3 regions of the Streptomyces sp. NPDC008121 genome follow, and region 1 is predicted to be linked to each of the others. Evidence: riboswitches for the same ligand, from Rfam matches in the RefSeq annotation. Region 1 holds a riboswitch; each other region holds the start of a gene.
The links. Region 1 has a riboswitch for cyclic di-AMP ahead of ACFZBD_RS14375 (peptidoglycan DD-metalloendopeptidase family protein). Riboswitches for the same ligand answer to the same signal wherever they lie in the genome.
Positions count from the first base shown of each region.

Region 2: another riboswitch for cyclic di-AMP. It lies ahead of ACFZBD_RS09655 (NlpC/P60 family protein); the one in region 1 lies ahead of ACFZBD_RS14375 (peptidoglycan DD-metalloendopeptidase family protein).
Region 3: another riboswitch for cyclic di-AMP. It lies ahead of ACFZBD_RS04465 (peptidoglycan DD-metalloendopeptidase family protein); the one in region 1 lies ahead of ACFZBD_RS14375 (peptidoglycan DD-metalloendopeptidase family protein).

Region 1 covers NZ_JBIBHT010000004.1:14,950-21,943, forward strand. The annotation lists gene trmB (tRNA (guanosine(46)-N7)-methyltransferase TrmB) at 1-589, shown strand, start outside; gene ACFZBD_RS14370 (PrsW family glutamic-type intramembrane protease) at 734-2,020, shown strand; gene ACFZBD_RS14375 (peptidoglycan DD-metalloendopeptidase family protein) at 2,173-3,288, opposite strand; cyclic di-AMP (ydaO/yuaA leader) riboswitch at 3,300-3,447, opposite strand; gene ACFZBD_RS14380 (SpoIIE family protein phosphatase) at 3,698-4,777, opposite strand; gene ACFZBD_RS14385 (MFS transporter) at 5,181-6,401, opposite strand; gene ACFZBD_RS14390 (pyridoxal-phosphate dependent enzyme) at 6,398-6,994, opposite strand, start outside.
Region 2 covers NZ_JBIBHT010000002.1:934,088-941,081, forward strand. The annotation lists gene ACFZBD_RS09650 (ABC transporter permease) at 1-837, shown strand, start outside; cyclic di-AMP (ydaO/yuaA leader) riboswitch at 1,458-1,630, shown strand; gene ACFZBD_RS09655 (NlpC/P60 family protein) at 1,634-2,110, shown strand; gene ACFZBD_RS09660 (ATP-binding protein) at 2,193-2,645, opposite strand; gene ACFZBD_RS09665 (aminotransferase class I/II-fold pyridoxal phosphate-dependent enzyme) at 2,815-3,996, opposite strand; gene bioB (biotin synthase BioB) at 4,141-5,439, shown strand; gene ACFZBD_RS09675 (adenosylmethionine--8-amino-7-oxononanoate transaminase) at 5,432-6,712, shown strand; gene bioD (dethiobiotin synthase) at 6,803-6,994, shown strand, end outside.
Region 3 covers NZ_JBIBHT010000001.1:1,050,158-1,057,151, reverse strand. The annotation lists gene ACFZBD_RS04470 (tyrosine-protein phosphatase) at 1-692, opposite strand, end outside; cyclic di-AMP (ydaO/yuaA leader) riboswitch at 1,051-1,239, shown strand; gene ACFZBD_RS04465 (peptidoglycan DD-metalloendopeptidase family protein) at 1,244-2,203, shown strand; gene ACFZBD_RS04460 (GDSL-type esterase/lipase family protein) at 2,405-3,172, shown strand; gene ACFZBD_RS04455 (STM4011 family radical SAM protein) at 3,159-4,025, opposite strand; gene ACFZBD_RS04450 (STM4012 family radical SAM protein) at 4,032-5,372, opposite strand; gene ACFZBD_RS04445 (STM4013/SEN3800 family hydrolase) at 5,369-6,184, opposite strand; gene ACFZBD_RS04440 (STM4014 family protein) at 6,205-6,994, opposite strand, start outside.

The DNA of each region.
Region 1 (6,994 bases):
GGACTGGGGCCTGGACATCGACGGCAAGCGGGTCCTCGACCTGAACGAGATGTTCGGCGGCCTCCCTGTCGTCCTGGAGATCGGCTTCGGCATGGGCGAGGCCACCGCGAAGATGGCCGCCGCCGACCCCGGCACCGGCATCCTCGCCGTGGACGTCCACACCCCCGGCCAGGGCAACCTCCTCGGTCTCGCCGACCGGGGCGGGCTCGAGAACGTACGGGTCGCCAACGGCGACGCGATCATCCTGCTGCGCGAGATGCTCACCGCCGACGCCCTCGACGGCTGCCGCGTCTACTTCCCGGACCCCTGGCCCAAGAAGCGCCACCACAAGCGGCGCCTCATCCAGCCCGAGTTCCTCACCCTCCTCGCGACCCGGATGAAGCCCGGCGCGATCCTGCACTGCGCCACGGACTGGGAGGAGTACGCCGAGCAGATGCTGGACGTCCTCTCCGCGCATCCCGACTTCGCGAACACACAGTCCGACGGCGGCTACGCGCCCCGCCCGGAGTTCCGCCCCCGCACCCGTTTCGAGGGGCAGGGCCTCGACAAGGGCCACGCGGTGCACGACCTGCTCTTCCGGCGTACGTAGCCCCGGCTTTTCCACAGGTGGGGCCCGTTCCGGTGCTCCTGCTTACGCCCGGGGACGGCTTGTCCACAGGTCGCGGAACTCGCGCGCACTCTGTCGGTGCGGCTCGTTAGGGTCGTTCACGTGTCGAATCCGTTTCTCTCCCCCGTGCCCGCCCGGGACACCGAGGAGCCGGCCTTCCCCGGCGTCCCCGGCCGTGCCCAGTGGCGCTACCGGCCCCGCCGCGCCTTCTGGCGCAGCAAGGTGGTCCGGGCCGTCGCCATGGTCACGGTGCTCGCGCTCTGCGCCCTGGTGATCCTCGGGCTGGTGCGGCACGAGACGGGCACGGAGGGGTTCCTCGTCGGGCTCACTCTGGCCGTGCTGCCCGTGCCGCTCCTGATGGCCGCGTTCCGCTGGCTCGACCGGGTGGAGCCGAGCCCCTGGAAGAACCAGCTCTTCGCCTTCGCCTGGGGCGCATTCGCGGCCGCGCTGGTGGCGCTGACGGCCAACACGTTCGCCGTCCGCTGGATCGCGACCGCGACCGCCGACCCCGCCTCGGCGGACACCCTCGGCGCCACCGTCGTCGCCCCGGTCGTCGAGGAGAGCGCCAAGGCCGCCGCGGTCCTGCTGCTCTTCCTCTTCCGCCGACGGGACTTCACCGGAGTGGTGGACGGTGTGGTCGTCGCCGGGTTCACCGCCACCGGCTTCGCCTTCACCGAGAACATCCTCTATCTCGGCAGGGCCTTCGGGGAGGACCAGGAGTTCGGCGACTCGGGGCTCGGCTCGGTGACGGCCGGGACCTTCTTCGTACGGATCGTGATGTCGCCGTTCGCGCATCCGCTCTTCACGGTGCTCACCGGCATCGGCTTCGGATTCGCCGCCCTCGCCGCCCGCCGCCGGCGCGTCCGCCGCGTCCTGCTCCCCCTCGCCGGCCTGATCCTCGCCATGGGCATGCACGCCCTGTGGAACGGCTCGGCCGTCTTCGGCGGCTGGTGGTTCCTCGTGGTGTACGGCGCCTTCATGGTGCCGGCGTTCGCGCTGCTGACCTGGCTGGCGATATGGAGCCGGCAGCGGGAGCTGCGGACCATATCCGGGCAGCTCCCGGCGTACGCGGTGGCCGGCTGGCTCTCGCCCGCCGAACCCCTCGCGCTCTCCTCCATGAGGGCCCGCTCGGTGGCCCGCGCCTTCGCCGCACGGACGTACGGCAAGACGGCGGCGCGGGCGGTCGGGGAGTACGAGGCGTTCGCGACGACCCTCGCCTTCCTGCGCCACCGGGCCGAGCGGGGCGCGGCGGAACCGGACTTCGCCGCCCGCGAGCAGGAGCTGCTGCACCACCTCTGGCACCGCAAGGCGGTCGCCTCGCCCGCGCTCACGTACGCGGCGCGGGCGACCGGGCAGGTGTGGGCGCCGCCGCAGTACCTCGACTACAGCGGCTACAACCCCTATCGGAGCTGACGCGGTCGACGGCGGGACGCTCAGGCCCCTCGCGCGCAGCCGAGCGGTCGGACGGTCAGGCCCTCGCCGCGGAGTTCAGGCCCTGGCCGCGGTCGTTCAGGCCCCGCGGACTTCAGGACCTGGCCGCGGTCGTTCAGGCCCGCGGGCGATGGTCAGAGGTTCAGGCCCTTGTCGCGCAGCCAGGCGGCCGGGTCCACGCCGGAGCCGCCCGGGGTCTTGACCTCCAGGTGGAGGTGCGGGCCGGTGACGTTGCCGGTGGCGCCGACGCGGCCGATCGTCTCGCCGGTGCCCACCGACTGGCCCGCGGAGGCGGTCATGGAGGACAGGTGGCAGTACCAGACCTCGGTACCGTCCGCGAGCTCCAGGACGATGCGGTAGCCGTACGAGCCGGACCAGCCTGCCGACTTGATGGTGCCGCCGTGGACGGCCTTGACCGGGGTGCCGGTGGGGGCGGCGAGGTCGAGGCCCGTGTGGTAGCCGGAGGACCACATCGAGCCGGACTCGCCGAACGTGGAGGTGATGACGTACGAGGAGGTGGGCAAGGCGTAGCTCGCGGCGAGCTTGGCCAGGCGCTCCGCCTCGGCCTTGGCCGCCGCCTCCGCCTCGGCCTTCTTCTTCGCCTCTGCGGCGGCCTTCTCCGCGGCGCTCGCCTTGGCTGCCGCTTCGGCGGCGGCCTTCTCGGCGGCCGCCTTCTCCGCCGCGGCCTTCTCGGCGGCGTCGGCGGAGGCCTGCTGCTGCTCGGCCTGCTGGAGGATGCGGGCGCGCAACGCCTCGCCGGCGTCGGCGGTGGACGCGGAGGCGGAAGCGGCGGAGGCGGATCCGTTCGCGGAGCCGGCCGTCCCGGTCGCCTCGGCGGGCAGGGCGAGGGTGGCGGTGAGCGGCTGGAGGTTGTCCGTACCGGCGCCGTCGACGCCCTCGGTTCCGCCGGTGCCGTCCGCGATCAGTTCGCCGACGCCGGGCAGTTCGGAGGCGTCGGGGAGGTCGAGGTCGGGAAGGGAGATGGAGACGGCCGGCTTCTCCTGGGCGGTGGCCAGGCCGCCGGCGCCGACGGCGGCGATGACACCGACGCCGAGGACGGTGGAGGAGCGGGCGAAGCCGGAGCGCTGCTTGACCACGCGGTGGCGGCCACCGGAGCGGGCCTGCTGGCGGAGGGAGTCCTCGGTGGGATTCCACTCCTCCCACGCGCCGGTGTCGTTGTCCGTCCCGGCGGCACCCGAGGCACCGAACGCGTCGAAGGGGGCTTCGGGGGCAGGGGTGTTGGACGCCACGGAGGCGTGCTCCTTTCCTTCCTTCTCGCCTACCGGGTTAGCTGACGGGTTCGGAGCAGGAAGGTCTCCTACGAGCACTGCCGCACAGGTGCGAAAGCGCCCGATTCACCCCAAGTAGTGGTTCCCCGGTTCCTTTTCAGGATTCGGCGCGTGCGCACGGTGCCGTCTCTAACGACGGCTGGGACGACCGCGCTGCGTTATCGAACGTTAATAGACAGGGGGTCTGTATTCCAAGCTGTTCCTACTGATCGTTCATGGGATTGCGGGGTAATGGCCCGACTTGCCCCCCACATGACCCTGTTTCAGTGAAAAGGCGCCGACGAAACCGAATCTGATGTTTCGTCAATTGTTATCGGAGCGGGACCTTTCGATCACAGATGGTCACCACAGTCGGCGTCACCGCAGGCCGTCACGGCACCACCGGCATGGTCCGGCGCCGCTCCGGCTGCCCGCGTGCCGGGCGGCTCACCGCCAGCAGCGCCATGTCGTCCGTCGTCCCGCCGCCCGTGTACCGCCGCACGTCGTCGACGAGCGCGTCCAGGAGCTCCTCCGGTCCGGGGAAGATCCGGCCGGCCAGCCGCTCGGCGGGATCGTAAAAGGTGCCGTGGGCGTCGCGCGCCTCGGAGAGGCCGTCGGTGTAGAGGAGCAGCGTGGCGCCCGGCGGGTACGGCGTCTCGTCGGCCCGGTCCGGCCAGGCGGCCAGGTCGCCCATGCCGAGCGGCAGCGCGGCCTGGCTCGGCGCCAGCATGGTCAGGCCGCCGTCGGTGTAGAGCATCAGCGGCTCCGGGTGCCCGCGGTTCACCACCCGTACGAGACCGGCGCCGCGCGGGATCTCCGCGAGGACGGCGGTGGTGAACCCCTCGGCGGCGTCCAGGCCGGTCCGCCGGGTGCCCTCGCGGGCCAGGGCCCGTTCCAGGCGCTGGGCCACGCCCTCCAGCGTCGACTCCTGCTCGGCGGCCTCCCGGAAGGCGCCGATGACGACGGCGACGGCCTCGACCGCGTCCATCCCCTTGCCCCGTACGTCGCCGACCACGACCCGTACGCCGTAGGGGGTGTCCTGGACGGCGAACAGGTCACCGCCGATGAACGCGTCGGCCTGCGCCGCCTCGTAGCGGGCGGCGACCTGCAGCCCGCCGATCCGCTCCGCGGGCGTCGGGAGCACGGCCTTCTGCGCCGCTTCGGCGATCACCCGCGCCGACGCCAGCCGTTCGCCGCTGCGGCGGACGACCCGGTTGATCAGCAGGGCGAGCGCGGCGACCGTGATGACGGTGAGGGTCTCGGTGAGGGCGGGGACGTCGGTGACGGTCCTGTTGTAGAGGTGCAGTCCGACGGAGGCGAGGACGGCGGCGATGCCGGTGAGCAGGGTCGTCAGCATCGAGAAGAGCGGCGCCGCGATGAGCGGGGCCGCGGAGAACAGCGGGGCGGCGGTGTAGGCGGGCGGGGTCGCCAGGTCGAAGACGACCCCTCCGGCGATGATCAGCGGGGGCAGGGCCCGGACGAACCGGCGGGCCCGCTCGGCCCGCGAGGGCGGACGCGGGCGGGGGTCCGGGCGGAGGTGGGGAAGGCCGTGCGGGCCCGATTGCGGACGGGAGCGGCCGTGCGAGGGGGCGTTCGAGGCCGGACGCGGGCGTTCGTGCGGGCCCGGGCGCGGATGCCCGGAAGCCCCGTTCCCCGCCGCTCGCTGCCCCACCTGTGCTCTCCTGCCGGATCCGTGCACGGCGCCGGACGGTACCGTGCCCTTCCCAGCGTGCCGGTCGCCGCCGCGGGCGGCGACCCCGCGCCGCCGAGTGGAGTACGGCACGCGGCCGCCCCGGCCGCCCCGGCCGCCCCGGTAGCCCCGGTAGCCCCGGACAGCGTCCGGAGAGCGCCGGCCCCCCGTCGGGGCGTACGGCTCAACCCGTCGCCGCCAGCCGGCCGCTCCGGGCCAGGGCCCCGATCGCCACCGCGCAGCCGAGACCGACCGCGGCCAGGACCAGCCACGGGGTGGCGGAGCCGCCGGCCACGTCGAGCAGCGCCCCCGTCCCCAGGTTCCCGAGGGTGATGCCGATCCCGCAGACGGTGTTGTACAGGCCGTAGTGGGTGGCGACCCACCGGCCGCCCGAGAGGGCGACGACCGTGTCCATCTCGTACGGGTAGAGGACCGCGTTCCCGAGCGCCAGGACCGCCGCGCACAGCAGCAGCCCCGCCACCCCCGGCACCCCGGCCGGGAGCAGGAAGGCGGTGCCCATCAGTGCGAGGCCGAGGACCAGGCAGCGCTCCCGGGTCAGCCGGCGGCCGCACCAGGCCGTGATCCGGAGCTGGCCCGCCAGGGCGACGAGCGCCGAGATGACGAACAGGGCGGTGGTCGGCGCCGTGCCGTCCGCCGCGAGCGGCAGCGCGAGATAGACCTGGAAGGACAGGACGTACGAGCCGGTCATCGCGAGCGAGAAGAGCCAGAAGGTCCGGTTCGCGAGCACGGTACGGAACTGGCCCCGCCCGCCCCCGGCGTCCGGAGCCGCGTCCCCCCGGGCCCCGGCCCGTACCGGCAGGTGCCGGAGCTGCACCACCGTCAGGACGGCGAAGAGCGCCGCCGCCACCACGCACGTCAGCCGGAAGGAGACCCCGGTCAACGCCACCCCCACCAGCGGCCCGAGCAGGATCCCCGCCTGGTAGTGGATGTTGAAGAGGGCGAACGCCTCCACGCGCCGCTCCCCCGCCTCCGCCGCCAGGTACGCGCGGACGGCGGGGTTGAACAGCGCCCCCGCCAGTCCGGTCGCCACCGAGGCGGCGATCAGCACCGGCAGCGACTGGGCGAAGGCGAGCGCCCCGAAGCCGGCCGTCCGCAGCGCGCAGCCGGCGACGATCAGCGGCTTGAAGCCGAGCCGGTCGGCGAGGGCGCCGCCGATCAGGAACATGCCCTGCTGGGAGAGGTTGCGGGCACCGAGGACGAGCCCGACCGACCAGGCCGCCATGCCGAGCCCGTCGGCGAGATGCGCGGCGAGGTACGGCATCAGCATGTAGAAGCCGAGGTTGATGGTCAGCTGGTTGACCAGGAGCAGCCGCACGGCCGGGTCGAACGTACGGCTCCGCTTCCAGATCCCGCCCTCGGCGGGGGCCGCGGTCGGGGCGCTCATCGGACCCGCTCCAGCACGCGCCGGGTCCAGCCGGTGACCGGCACACCGCTCTCGTACGCCGCCGGTTCCTCCCGTACCGGCGCGTCCAGCAGCCCGTGCGCCGCGCAGAACTCGTCGCTGAACACCGAGTCGAAGTACCGCTGCGGCCCGTCGGGGAAGACGGCCGCGATCCGCGTGCCGCGCGGCCGGGTGCGGGCCAGCCAGCCCGCGACGAGGGCGACGGCGCCCACGCTCCAGCCGCCCGTGGCGAACTGCCGGGCCGCCAGCCGCCGGGCCGCGCGGACCGCGTCCTCGGGGCCCACCCAGTGGACCTCGTCGAAGGCGCCGTGGTCGACGTTGCCCGGATGGATGGACGAGCCGAGACCGCGCATCAGCCGTTCGCCCGCCGGGAGTCCGAAGACGGTGGAGCGGACGGAGTCCACGCCGACCAGTTCGAGGGCCGGGCTGCTGGTGGCGCGCAGCGCGCGGGAGATGCCGGCCGAGTGCCCGCCGGTGCCGACGGCGCAGACGAGGACGTCGATCCGGTCGAGCTGGGCGGAGAGTTCGGCGGCGAGCCCGGCGTACGACTCCGGGTTGTCGGGGTTGCCGTACTG
Region 2 (6,994 bases), on a different contig from region 1:
CCGCTGGAACAGCGCCTCGCCGAGCACGACGGCGCCTTCGAGGTCCACCGTTACGACTCCGAGGAGGCCGCCCGTACGGCGATCGAGGACCGGGTCGTATACGGCGCGGTGGTCGTGACCCCGCAAGGGCCCCGGCTGCTGACCGCGTCCGCCGCGAGCCCGGTCGTCGCGGGGCTCCTGCGCGAGGCGGTCACCGCGCAGCTCCCCGCCGGCGCGCCCGTCCAGGTGACCGACGTCGTCCCCACCCCGGCCGACGACCCGCGCGGCAGCGCGTTCGGCTCTAGCCTGTTCCCCCTCATCCTGGCCGGAGCGGCATCGGGCGTCGTCGCCACGGTCCTGGGCCTGCGCCGCGGGCGGGCGGTCCTGGCCCTCGCCGGCGCCGCGGCACTCGCCGGGATCGTCGGGGCCACGCTCGCCCACAGCTGGCTGGGCGCGCTCACCGGGAGCTGGTGGGCCGAGGCGGGGGTCCTCGGGCTGACGGTGCTCGCCATCGGCGCGACGCTCGCCGGCCTCGCGGCCCTCTTCGGCAAGCCGGGCCTGGGCCTCGGGGCGCTGCTGATGGTGCTGCTCGGCAACCCGTTCTCCGGTGCGGCCAGCGCGCCCGAACTGCTGCCGGCGCCCGCCGGGGCGCTCGGTCAGCTGCTGCCGCCGGGCGCCGGCGGATCGGCGCTGCGGTCGGTCGCCTTCTTCGACGGCGCGGGCGCGGGCTCACCGCTCCTGGTGCTCGGCGTCTGGGCGGCGCTGGGCCTCGCCGCGGTCGCCCTGGGCGGCCGCCGCACCCGGCCGGCCACCGAGCCGGAGACCACTCCGGCGCCGCAGCCGGCCCCGGTGGGCTGACGCCCCCACGAAAACGGCCGCGTGCCCCCGCTGTAGCGGACGGGGGCACGCGGCTTTCGCGTGCGCGCAGGGGCGGGCACGCGGCTCGGTTCCAAGGGGCCGGCGCGAGGGGCATCTCGCTGCAGATCGGCTCCCCCTGCGGGCGAGAGCGAGGTGCACGCCGACCCGCCGGCCCGTGCGCTGCGCGTGCTGGACGGCGAGGGGCCGGCGGAACGGGTCACCGTTCGGACGGCGAGCGGCGGGCGGAACGGGTCACTCTTCCGAGGACTCCGGCGAGTTGACATTCCCGCGTGTCGTGTCGAGGTCCACTCGGCCCACGAGGTGCGCAGAATCCCTCCCCCGTTCGGCGTAGTCGACGAATCCACATATGACCGGGGCGGGTTGCACGGCAGGTGTACACATCTGGCTGAATCAGGCGTTCCACCCCTGGTGCGGGGCCCCTTGGGCAAACCTCTGAAGATCACGAAACCTTCTTGTCCACCCGAACGGGTCAGTCGTGAGGAGCCTCACATATCGCCGTTTCAACTCGGATTTCACCCCGGATGTGGGTCAAGATCCGTGACGACGACAAGCCCCCGCCACCACGGCGGGGCGGTCCGGGCGGACGCCGAGTCCTGCCGCTGTCCCGGACGTCTGGTCGACAGAGGTGGATCGGCAGGAGTGGAGGACCCGAGCAACACGGGACGACCGGGCACGTGGGCCGTTCCTCGGGGTGAAGCCGCAGCCGCGGCCGGGCATCTTCGCCTGCCCGAACCCGACAGGTCATCCTTCACAGGCGGCTGACGAAGGGTTGCGCATGACCGCGCAGATTCATGTCCCGTCCCTGCTGTCCCGGGCCGGAGCCGTCTCGGCTCTCACCCTCGCCGCCGTCGGCGGCACGCTGCTGGCACCAGGTGCCGCACCAGAGGCCCAGGCCGCGACCTCACACGCCAACAAGGCCCTGAGCGTCGCCGCCTCCAAGAAGGGAGCGCCCTACAAGTACGGCGCGTCCGGACCCAGCCGGTTCGACTGCTCGGGGCTCACGGTCTACTCGTACAAGAAGGCGGGCAAGTCACTGCCCCGTACGGCGCAGCAGCAGTACAACAAGACCAAGCACATCTCCGCCTCCAGCAGGAAGCACGGAGACCTGGTCTTCTTCCACTCCGGGGGAAGGGTCTACCACGTGGGCATCTACGCTGGTCAGAACAGGATCTGGCACTCCCCCAAGACCGGCTCCTGGGTCAAGCTCGACAAGATCTGGTCCTCGAAGATCTACTACGGCAGGGTCCGCTGACGGGTCGTCCGACCGCGCTGCCGGAGACCGGCTGAGGGCGCCCTGCCGGCCGCGGAGCCGGGGGCCGCGGCCCGACGCCCGGTCAGGTCCCCGCGAGCGGCGCCGAGACCGGGCGCCGGAGCGCCCAGGGCAGGTCGATCCAGACCGTCTTGCCGCCCTCGTCGGTCGGAGTGACCGAGAGCCGGCCACCCGCCTCCGCCGCGAGGAAACGGATGATCACCATCCCCCGGCCGTTGTCCTGCTGGACCGCGGCCGGGAGTCTTCGCGGCCAGCGCGGGTGGCTGTCGGTGACCCCGACGTACAACCGCTCCTCGCGCTCCAGCCGGACGTCGACGGTGAAGGTGGGCGACTGCCCGAAGGTGTGCTGAACGGCGTTGGTGGCCAGCTCCGAGACGATCAGCCGGACCGTGTCGCCGGTGTCGCTGTCGTCCTCGAGCCCCCACCCCCGGAGGACGTCGTCCACGTATCTGCGGGCGGCGGACACCGAGGCGGGATCGCTCGGCAGCGTGACGGATGCTTCCTGATGGTCTGCCATGGCGACGCTGTCCTTCCCACCGGGGGCACGCCCCGGACTGCACGTCGCGTCAGCGTGCCACCGATCGTGCCGCCATAGGGGCCGATCGCCCAAGATATGCAGATATCAGTCCCCCGAAGCGGTGAACTCGGGCGTGTCGCGGGGCCGCCGGGGACGGCCCGGGCGCGGCCTACACCGCGCGCGGGGCCGTCCTGACGATGGTGTCCACCGCCTGGGCGATCCGGTCGTCACCCAGATCCGCGCGCGCCGTGAGCCGCAGCCGGGAGATGCCGTCCGGCACCGACGGCGGCCGGAAACAGCCCACCGCCAGGCCCTCCTCGCGGCAGTCCGCCGCCCATCGCAGCGCCGCCTCCGGTGACGGGGCCCGCACCGAGACCACGGCCGCGTCCGGGCGTGCGGCGGTCAGGCCGGCGTCGGTGAGCAGACGGTGCAAGGTCGTGGCGACCGTCCTCGCCCGCTCCGCGAGAGCGGGATCGCCCTGGATCAGGCGCAGGCTCGCGAGGGCGGCGCCCACGGCGGCCGGGGCGAGGCCCGTGTCGAAGATGAACGTCCGGGCCGCGTTGACCAGGTGCTCGATGACCCGGGCGGGCCCGAGGACGGCACCGCCCTGGCTGCCGAGGGACTTGGACAGGGTCAGGGTGGCGACCACGTCCGGGTCACCCGCCAGTCCGGCGGCGTGGAGCGCGCCGCGGCCTCCCGCACCGAGCACGCCCAGACCGTGGGCGTCGTCGACGACGAGCGCGGCGCCGTGGGCGCGGCAGACGGCGGCGAGTTCGGGCAGCGGCGCCCGGTCACCGTCCACCGAGAAGACCGAGTCGGTCACCACGAGGGCCCGGCGGCCGTCATGGGCCTGGAGGGTCTTGCGCACGGAGTCGGGGTCGGCGTGCGGGACCACGGCCGTCTCGGCACGGGAGAGGCGGCAGCCGTCCACGATCGAGGCGTGGTTCGCGGCGTCGGAGACGATCAGCGAGTCCCGGGCGGTGAGCGCGGTCAGCGCGGCCAGGTTGGCGGCGTAGCCGGAGGAGAAGACGAGGGCCGCCTCGAAACCGCAGAAGTCGGCGAGTTCGCGTTCGAGCGTGGTGTGCAGCCGGGTGGTCCCGGTGACCAGGCGCGAGCCGGTCGCGCCCGCGCCCCAGCGCCGTGCGGCCTCGGCGGCGGCCTCGGTGATCTCGGGGCGCCGGGTCAGGCCGAGGTAGTCGTTGCCCGCCAGGTCGAGCGGCTCCGCCTCGGCGGCGCGCGGCCGCAGCGTCCGCACCAGACCGGCCTCCGCGCGGCGGCGCGCCTCCGTGTCCGTCCAGTCGAACGGAGTCCGGCGCGGGTCCTCGTCCGGCGTGTGCGCGTCCCGGTGCATGGGCCAGATCCTTTTGTAGGCAGCGCACAGACCCTAACCGCCCGTGGCCGAGGTCAGAGTGTGGCCATCCACACACCTCAATCCGGCGCTGTTGTTCGGTTCCTCCTTGGCCGGGGGGCGTGCCGTAGGCCAGGATCAGCCCTTATGGACCTGCTGAACACGCTGGTGGACAAGGGGCTGCGGCGCGAGCTGCCGACCCGTGAAGAAGCGCTCGCCGTGCTGGCGACCTCCGACGACGAACTGCTCGATGTGGTGGCCGCGGCCGGCAAGGTGCGCCGTCAGTGGTTCGGGCGCCGGGTGAAGCTCAACTATCTGGTCAATCTGAAGTCCGGCCTCTGCCCGGAGGACTGTTCGTACTGTTCCCAGCGGCTCGGCTCGACCGCCGGGATCCTGAAGTACACCTGGCTGAAGCCCGACGAGGCCTCCCAGGCCGCCGCCGCCGGTGTGGCCGGCGGCGCGAAGCGGGTCTGCCTGGTGGCGAGCGGCCGCGGCCCGACGGACCGGGACGTGGACCGGGTCGGCAAGACCATCGAGGCGATCAAGGAGCAGAACGAGGGGGTCGAGGTCTGCGCGTGCCTCGGTCTGCTCTCCGACGGCCAGGCGGAGCGGCTGCGGGCCGCGGGCGCCGACGCGTACAACCACAACCTGAACACGTCCGAGGGGACGTACGGCGAGATCACGACCACCCACACCTACCAGGACCGCGTCGACACCGTGCGGAAGGCGCACGACGCGGGTCTGTCGGCCTGCTCGGGGCTGATCGCGGGCATGGGCGAGAGCGACGAGGACCTGGTCGACGTCGTCTACGCGCTGCGTGAGCTGGACTCGGACTCGGTCCCGGTGAACTTCCTGATCCCGTTCGAGGGCACGCCGCTCGCGAAGGAGTGGAACCTCACCCCGCAGCGCTGTCTGCGGATCCTGGCGATGGTGCGGTTCGTCTGCCCGGACGTGGAAGTCCGGATCGCGGGCGGCCGCGAGGTGCACCTGCGCTCGATGCAGCCGCTCGCGCTGAACATCGCGAACTCGATCTTCCTCGGCGACTACCTGACGAGCGAGGGCCAGGCGGGCCAGGCCGACCTCGACATGATCGCGGACGCCGGCTTCGAGGTCGAGGGCGCGGGCACGACGACGCTGCCCCGGCACCGTGCCGACGCGCTCGCCGAGGCGTCGGGCGGCTGCGGCTCGCACGCCGAGGCCGGGACCGGCGGGGGCTGCGGCTCGCACGCCGGAGCCGGCGGCGGTGGGGGTTGCGGTTCGCACGCCGAGGCCGGGGCGGGTGGCGGTTGCGGTCCGTGCGGCGGCGCTCCGGCGCCGGAGGCCGACGAGGTTCCCACGGCCGGCGTCGAGGTCGGGGCCGGTGCCGCCGAGGCGTCGAACGCGCGTACCGACCTGGTGGCGGTCCGCCGCCGGGGTGCCGGAACGGACCTCGCGCCGAATGCGTGAGAGCGACCTGCTGGCCCTGGACCGGGCGCACGTCTGGCATCCGTACGGTCCCATGCCGGGCCGTACGGACCCGCTGGTCGTCGCGTCCGCCTCCGGGGTACGGCTGCGGCTCGCCGAACCGGCGTACGGCCGGGACGAGTTGATCGACGGCATGTCCTCGTGGTGGTCGGCGATCCACGGCTACAACCATCCGGTGCTCAACGACGCGGTGCGGGGCCAGCTGGACCGGATGAGCCACGTCATGTTCGGCGGCCTCACCCACGAGCCGGCCGTCCGGCTCGCGACCCGGCTCGTCGAGATCACGCCGGAGCCCCTGCGGCACGTCTTCCTCAGCGACTCGGGCTCCGTGGCCGTCGAGGTCGCCGCCAAGATGTGCCTGCAGTACTGGCGCTCGGTGGGGCGGCCCGGCAAGCAGCGGCTCCTCACCTGGCGCGGCGGCTACCACGGCGACACCTGGACCCCGATGTCGGTCTGCGATCCCGAGGGCGGGATGCACGAGCTCTGGTCCGGCGTGCTGCAGCGCCAGGTCTTCGTCGGCCCGCCGCCGGCCGCGTACGAGGAGTCGTACGCGGAGCTGCTGCGCGAGGAGATCGGGCGCCACGCGGACGAGGTCGCCGCGGTGATCGTGGAGCCGGTCGTGCAGGGCGCCGGGGGCATGCGCTTCCACGACCCGGAATACCTGCGGGTGCTGCGCGAGGCGTGCGACGCGCACGACGTCCTGCTGATCTTCGACGAGATCGCGACCGGGTTCGGCAGGACCGGCGCCCTGTTCGCGGCGGACCACGCGGGCGTCTCCCCCGACGTGATGTGCGTGGGCAAGGCGCTGACCGGCGGCTATCTGTCCATGGCGGCGACGCTGTGCACGGCGCGGGTGGCCGAGGGGATCTCGCGCGGCGAGGTGCCGGTGCTCGCGCACGGTCCGACCTTCATGGGCAATCCGCTGGCCGCCGCGGTGGCCCGGGCCTCGATCGACCTGCTGCTGTCGCAGGACTGGTCGGTGGAGGTCAAGCGGATCGAGGCGGGGCTGAGCGAGGGCCTGGCCGGGGCCGCCGCGCTGCCGGGCGTCCGGGACGTGCGGGTGCTCGGCGCGATCGGGGTCGTCCAGCTCGACCACGAGGTCGACATGGCGGCCGCCACGGAGGCCGCGGTGCGGGCGGGCGTGTGGATACGGCCGTTCCGCGACCTGATCTACGTGATGCCGCCGTTCGTGACCGGCGACGAGGATCTGACCCGTATCTGCGACGCGGTGCGCGCGGCCGCGGCGGCGGGCTGAACCGCCGGCCGTTCGCAGGGGCCGGCGGGGCACTCGCCCGCGGCCCCTGCGGCCCGCCCGGCCGGTACTTCTGAAAGGACACCACACACCATGACCGTCATCGTCGTCAGCGGTACGGGTACGGAGATCGGCAAGACGATCGTCACCGCCGCGCTGGCCGCCGTGGCCACCGGCCAGGGGCGTTCCGTGGCCGTGCTCAAGCCCGCGCAGACGGGCCTCGCTCCGGACGAGCGCGGGGACGCGGACGAGGTCGTCCGTCTCTCCGGGGCCGAGACCTCGACC
Region 3 (6,994 bases), on a different contig from region 1:
CGGAGGTACTCCACCCGCGCGTCGAAGAGGGGGCTCAGCAGCTCCATCACCTCGGGCGCCATGGCGTCCGCCGAGGTGGAGCTGCGGCGGATCTTGTAGCGGCGGTGCGGGTCGTTCGACTTGACGTAGTCCGCCTCGATCGCCTCCCGCTCGACGCCCACCGCGAGCAGCGAGATCGCGATGGAGAGCCCCGCCCGGTCCTTCCCGGCGGCGCAGTGCATCAGCGCGGGAACGCTGTCGTCGGCCATCGCGTGCAGGACGCGGCTGTGCTCCGCCGTCCGCTCGACCACCATCTTCCGGTAGGAATCGGACATTCGGTCGGCCGCCTTACCGTCGCCGAGCGCCTCGCGCAGCTGATCCAGTTCGCCGCCGCTGACCAGCTTCCAGAACTCCTTGCCGTCCGCCGGGTCGTTGAGCGGGATGTTCACGTTCCGCACGCCGGGCAGCTCGACGTCCGCGCCCTCCACCTTCCGGTCGGCCGCGTTGCGGAAGTCGAAGACGGTGTGCAGCCCCAGGCCGGCGAGGAAGGCCGCGTCGTCCTCGGTGGCATGGGCGAGGTGGCCACTGCGGTAGAGGCGTCCGAACCGGACCGACCCGCCGTCCTCGGTCGGCAGGCCGCCCACGTCCCGGAAATTGCGGACCCCGGTCAGCTCGGGTTCGGTCGACGAGACCTGGGGCAGCTGCTGCGTCACGAGTGCTCCTGAAGGTTGGCGGACTTCGACGATACGAGATCGGTTCCAGGGGCAATCATTCCGGGTGACGAGCCGGGCGCACACCCCTCGGACGGGAATGGGTGTTCTGTCCGAATTAGGGCCTTGGTGATAACGCGCCCTGATTGCAGGGGAGATGGGTTTCGTCGCGTGAGCAGCGTCTCACAGGTGACGGACCGTGCCTGATCGTCTTCTGCAAACGCCCTGCGAGAAAAGGATGTCGAGAGTCCCGCATCCACGGAGGGTGACCGGAATTCCGGACGTATATCGCTCCTCCGAATGGGCGGGGAAAAGAGCGGCTTGTTCACGCCGACCCCGCTCGTCTACGGTCACCGTCAATCCGGTCGGACCGCCGAATCCTGCCACCGTCCGGAATCCGCACCCACCCACGTACGGCAGGAGCGGGGGACCCAGGTAGTACGCCGATCCGGTCGATCCGGAGCGGCTTGGGGTGAAGTCGCGAGCGATCGCGACCGGGCAACTCCAGCCCGAACCCGACAGCTCACCTCGTAGGCGACGGAGAGGAATTCGCCATGCCCGCGAAGGGTAAGCACCGCCGTCCCAAGGTCAACCCGATCACGCGCGGATTCGTCGCCGCCGGAACGGGCGGCGCCGTCGTCGCCCTGCCGCTCCTCGGCGCGACCGGAGCCCACGCCGCCGAGAAGTCCGCCCCGACCGTGACCCCCGAGCAGGCCGTCGCCGCCGTGGCCGCCGCTCCCGCGAAGGCGCCGGCCGCCCCCGCCGCCGCCAAGGCGAAGCCCACGACGTACTCCGTCGTGGCGGGCGACTACCTGTCCAAGATCGCCTCCGAGCACCACCTGGCCGGCGGCTGGAAGAAGCTCTACCAGGACAACCGCCAGGTCGTCGGCGAGAACCCCTCGCTGATCTTCCCCGGCATGAAGCTCAGCATCGGCGCGAAGTCGACGGCCGAGGCGCCCGCCCCGAAGGCCAAGGCCCCCAAGGCCGCGCCGAAGGCCGCCCCCAAGGCCGAGAAGTCCTCCGCCGACGCGTCCGAGACCCGCAGCTCCCGCAGCGCCGAGCGCACCCAGCCGGCGCCCGCCCAGGAGCAGCCCGCCCAGGCCGCGTCCTCCGGCTGGGTCGCCCCCGTCAGCGGCGGCATCTCCACCCAGTACCGCGCCTCGGGCTCCATGTGGTCCTCCGGCTACCACACGGGCGTCGACTTCATGGCCTCCTCCGGCACCTCCGTCAAGGCCGTCGGCGCGGGCACCGTCCACTCCGCCGGCTGGAGCGGTTCGTACGGCAACGAGGTCGTCATCCAGCACGCGGACGGCACCTACTCGCAGTACGCCCACCTCTCCTCCCTCTCCGTCTCCACCGGCCAGTCCGTCAGCGGCGGCGACGAGATCGGCCTGTCGGGCTCCACCGGCAACTCCAGCGGCCCGCACCTCCACTTCGAGATGCGCACCGGGCCGAGCTACGGCTCGGACATCGACCCGCTCGAGTACCTCCGCCAGAAGGGCGTCGGTATCTGACGCACCCCACCCGGAATCGCCTTCTCTCCGGGTGCGCACCGGGCCCGGCACCTTCGTGCCGGGCCCTTCGCGTATTCCGCCTTGGTGCAATCTTGACCGGTGGCATATCTCACCCTCCGTCAACCCCTCCTTACGGTCGCGTAGGTCACACCCGTAAAGGAAAGATGTGCTCCCGTGGCAGACGATTCGAGATCAAGAGACATGGACGTATTCGGGTCGTACGCGGCGATCGGAGACAGCTTCACCGAGGGCGTGGGAGACCCCGGCCCCGGCGGGAGCTTCCTCGGCTGGGCGGACCGTTTCGCGGTCCTCCTCGCCGACCGGCTGCCGGAGAACGACGCGTTCCGTTACGCCAATCTGGCCGTGCGCGGACGCCTCCTCGACCAGATCGTGGCGGAGCAGGTCCCGCGGGCGAAGCAGCTCGCCCCCGACCTGGTGACCTTCTGCGCGGGCGGCAACGACATCATCCGGCCCGGCAGCGACCCGGACGCCGTCGCCGAACGCTTCGAGCGCGCCGTCGCCGACCTCACCTCGGCCGTCGGCACGGTCATGGTGACCACCGGCTTCGACACCCGCGACGTGCCCGTGCTGCGCCATCTGCGCGGCAAGATCGCCACCTACACCGCCCACGTCCGGTCCATCGCCGACCGCTACGGCTGCCCGGTCCTGGACCTGTGGTCGCTCAAGTCCGTCCAGGACAGGCGGGCTTGGGACGGTGACCGGCTGCACCTCTCGCCCGAGGGGCACACCCGCGTCGCGCTCCGCGCCGCCCAGGTCCTCGGCATCGAGGTACCGGCCGACCCGGACCAGCCGTGGCCGCCCCTGCCCCCGCGCGGCGCGCTCGACCTGCGCCGCGACGACATCCTGTGGGCCAGGGAGTACCTCGTGCCGTGGATCGGCCGCCGGCTGCGGGGCGAGAGTTCGGGCGACCACGTGGCGGCCAAGCGGCCCGACCTCATGCCCCTCTAGGACCGCCCGGCGGCGCCGCCGGGATCCGCTCCAGGACCCCGCCCGCGAACACGTCGTACAGCGGCAGCGACTCCAGATGGACGTAGCCGATGTGGCAGTCGCAGACGGAGAGCGGGCAGGCGCGCGGGCGCAGGGCGGCGCGGTAGGAACCGTCGTAGAGACCGCCCAGCTCGGCCTTGACGAAGTGGCAGCGCCGGACCGTCCCGTCGCCGTCCACGGAGATCACCGACTCGCCGGTCCGGCAGGGGAGACCGGCCGAGCGGTGCGGACGGCGGCTGTACGGGAAGAGGGGGTCGAGCGCCGTCCAGGCGTCGGCCTCCTCGTCGGTGTAGGCGTACCCCTCGGCGGCGTTGATCCAGAGGTAGACCTCGGACGGCAGCTCCGCCCGCAGCCGTACGGCGTGCTCCCGGTGCTCCGGCAGTCCGACGACCCCCACGCTGAACCGCGTCCCCCGGGCCGCCAGCTCACCGCACTTGGCGAGGAACCGGTCGTAGGGCGTCTGGCCGGGGTGGTACGTGCACCAGAGCGCGAGGGTCCGGGGGTCGGCCTCCGCCAGCCAGTCGGTGCGGCAGCTCAGGTTGGTCTGGATCGCGACCCGCTCGACATGCGGCAGCCGGGACAGCTCGGTGAGCGTCCGCCGGTACCAGGAGCGGACCAGTCCCTCGCCCCACGGGGTGAACAGGATCCGCAGCCGGTCGCCGGTCTGCCCGGCCACCCAGGCGGAGAACCGTTCCAGCGCGGCCCGGTCCGCGCGGAGTTGCTCCCGGCTGTCGCGCCGCTTGGCGAAGGGGCAGTACGGACAGTCGTAGTCACAGGAGGCCAGCGGCCCCCGGTACAGGATCGTCAGGTCCACGCGGCCCTACTTCGGCTCGTAGGCGGCCATCGCCGCCCGCACGGCGGGGGAGAACAGCTCGGGTCCGATCCCGTCCGAGTGGGCGAGCCCCTCGGCGGAGAGCCGGAGCAGCCCGGCCGGCGCCTCCTCGTCCAGCCAGCCGAGCGCCTCGAACCGGCGCAGTTCGGCCGGGAAGTCGGCGACAGGGGAGGTGCCAAACCTGTCCTCGTACCCGCGGACGTCCATCCCCTCGGCCTGGAGCAGCGACTGGAGCAGATGGCGGCGGCGCGCCTCGCCCGCGTCGACCCACCGGCCCACCTGCGCCCGGCGGAATCCCTCCGGCCCGGTCTCCGTGTACGCGTCGATGAGGGAGCGGATCTCGCGCATGTCGACGGCGTAGTCGAAGGAGTAGTGCAGCGACGAGGTGTACGAGCGGGCTCCGCAGCCAAGCCCGATCATGCCGTCGGTCTGGCAGGCATAGTCGTCCGCGCTCAGGGGCGGGGCGTCGGCCCGGCGGAACATCCGCATCGACACCTGCTCGTAGCCCGAGGCCAGCAGATGGTCCCGGCCCCGGCGGTAGAGGCGCAGCCGCAGACGGTCCCACTCGCGGTCGGCATCGGCGGGGGAGAGCCGGCCGAGGCCGGTGAGCGGGCGGACGTAGAGCGGGTAGAGGTACAGCTCCTCCGGCCGCCAGGCGAGGGCCGCGTCGAGCGAGCGCAGCCAGGACTCCTCGGTCTGGCCGTCGATGCCGTAGATCAGGTCGATGTTGAGGACGGGGACGCCCACGTCACGGATCCGGCCGAGCGCCGCCTCCACGTCCTCCCGGCGCTGCGGGCGGACGGCGGCCCGCGCCTCGGCCTCGACGAAGCTCTGCACCCCGATGCTGAGCCGGGTCGCCCCGCGCTCGGCGAGGACGGCGAGCCGGTCGGCGGTCGCGGTCGCGGGGGAGGTCTCGACGGATAGGGGGACGGACCGCAGGTCGACGCCCATCCGCCGCTCGGAGATGTCGCAGAGCCGCTCCAACTCGGGGGCGGTCAGGAACGTCGGCGTGCCGCCGCCGAAGGCGGCCGTGGCGAACCGGACGGGCCCGGCGTCACCGAGCGCCCCGCGCACGGCCGTCGCCTGCCGGTCGAGGGCATCGAGATAGCGGGTGGTCAGCTCGCCGGGGGCGCCGATCCGGGTGAAGAGGTTGCAGAACCCGCAGCGGACCTCGCAGAACGGTATGTGGGCGTAGAGGGAGAGCGCGTCCTTCGGCTGGTCGGCCCACAGGTCGGCCAGGGACGGCGCCGGGTGGGGGAGCGGGCGGTACGCCGTCTTGTGCGGGTAGGCGTAGACGTAGCTCTGGTACGGACGCGGGGCCCCGGTCACGCGACCGCCTCCGGGCCGTCCAGGAGGAAGTGGGCGTACGGCACGGTCCAGACGACCTCGTGGCCGAGACGGTGACCGGTGAAGCCGTCCTCTCCGTACGCGGTGCCGTGGTCGGAGCAGACGATGGCGAAGCAGGGGCGGCGGCTGCTCATGGCGGCGAGGAGCCGGCCGATGTGCCGGTCGACGTACTCCAGGGCCGCCGCGTGCGAGGCGCGGGTGTCCCCGGACTCCCGGGTCGCGCCGGGGAGATGGAACCAGTTGGGCTGGTGCAGCGCGGAGACGTTGACGAAGAGGAACAGGCGCTGCTCCGGCGGGAGATCCGCCACGATCTCCTCGGCCCGGGTCACCTGGGACGCGAAGGAGGTCGGGGAGGCGACCCCGAACTCGGGCTCCCAGTGGCTCTCCTGGAAGAGGTCCGGCAGCACGGAGCCGAGCGGACCCTGCCGGTTGAAGAAGCCGACGCCGCCGACGCAGACGGTGCGGTAGCCCCTCCGGGCCAGGCCCGAGACGAAGTCGGGGGTGTCGTGGACGAAGGTGCCCTCTGCGGTGCTCTCGCTGCCCGCGAACCGCGCGGCGAAGAGGCGGGGGTGCGGGCCCTGGGTGTCCGGGGTCGGCAGGAAGCCGGCGAAGATCGCCTGGTGGGAGGCGTAGGTGAAGCTGCCGGGGGCGTGCCGGCGCTCCCAGCGGCCGCCGGGGAGGTGGCGGGCGAGGTTCGGGATGCGGCCGGCGGCGGCCAGTTCGGCGGCGACGTCGTAGCGCAGGGTGTCGAGCGTGACCAGGAGGAGGTCGTGGCTGCCGACGATCTCGTTCATGTCGGGCTCGGGCCGCTGTTTCACGGGGTGCTCGTTCCTGGGGTGCGCGGGGGTACGGGGGTGGCGGGGCCGGCGTCCGCGGCGGAGGCCGTCGGGGTGGGGGCAGGGGCTGGAGCGGCGGGGCCGGTGGCCGGGGAGGTCGGCGTGATGGCAGCCGGGCCGGTGGCCGGGGCGGCCGGCTGGGTGGCGGCCGGGGCGGGGGTTCGGGTACGGATGAGGGCGGCGACTTGGGCCGCGTAGGTGTCCAGGCCCTCGGCGCCGCTGCCCGGCAGGCCGGTGAGCCCGGGCAGCAGGTCGCCGAAGGCGTTGACCTCGCCGACGGCGAAGCGCCGCCAGTCGGAGGATGGCAGCAGGTCGACGCCCACGCACCGGGTGCCGGGGAAGGCGGCGGCCGCCCGCTCGGCCACGCCCAGCACGTCCTCCCACCGCCCTCCGGCCGCGGCGACCGCGCCGCGCGCCGCCTCCAGATCGCCCCGGGCACCGCCCAGATGAAGGTTGGTCATGGGAGAACGGCTGGTGCGCACGACGGCGTGGCCGGCCCGCCCGTCGACCACCACCACCCGCAGGTCGACGACGCGACCGGCCTGGGCCGCCTTCGGCAGCCAGCGCTCGATGTGCAGCCCGTCGGGAGCCAGCGCGTCCACGATCGCGGCGACCTCGCGCTCCGTCCGATAGCGGCGCACTCGCAGGGAGTTGAAGAGAGCGCCGTCCGGGCCGCGCTCCACGGACGTGGTCGCCTGGACCCGGCCGCCGGGTGCGGTCTCCACCGCCAGCACCCCGGAGGCCGAGGAACCGTGCGCGAGCTTCACG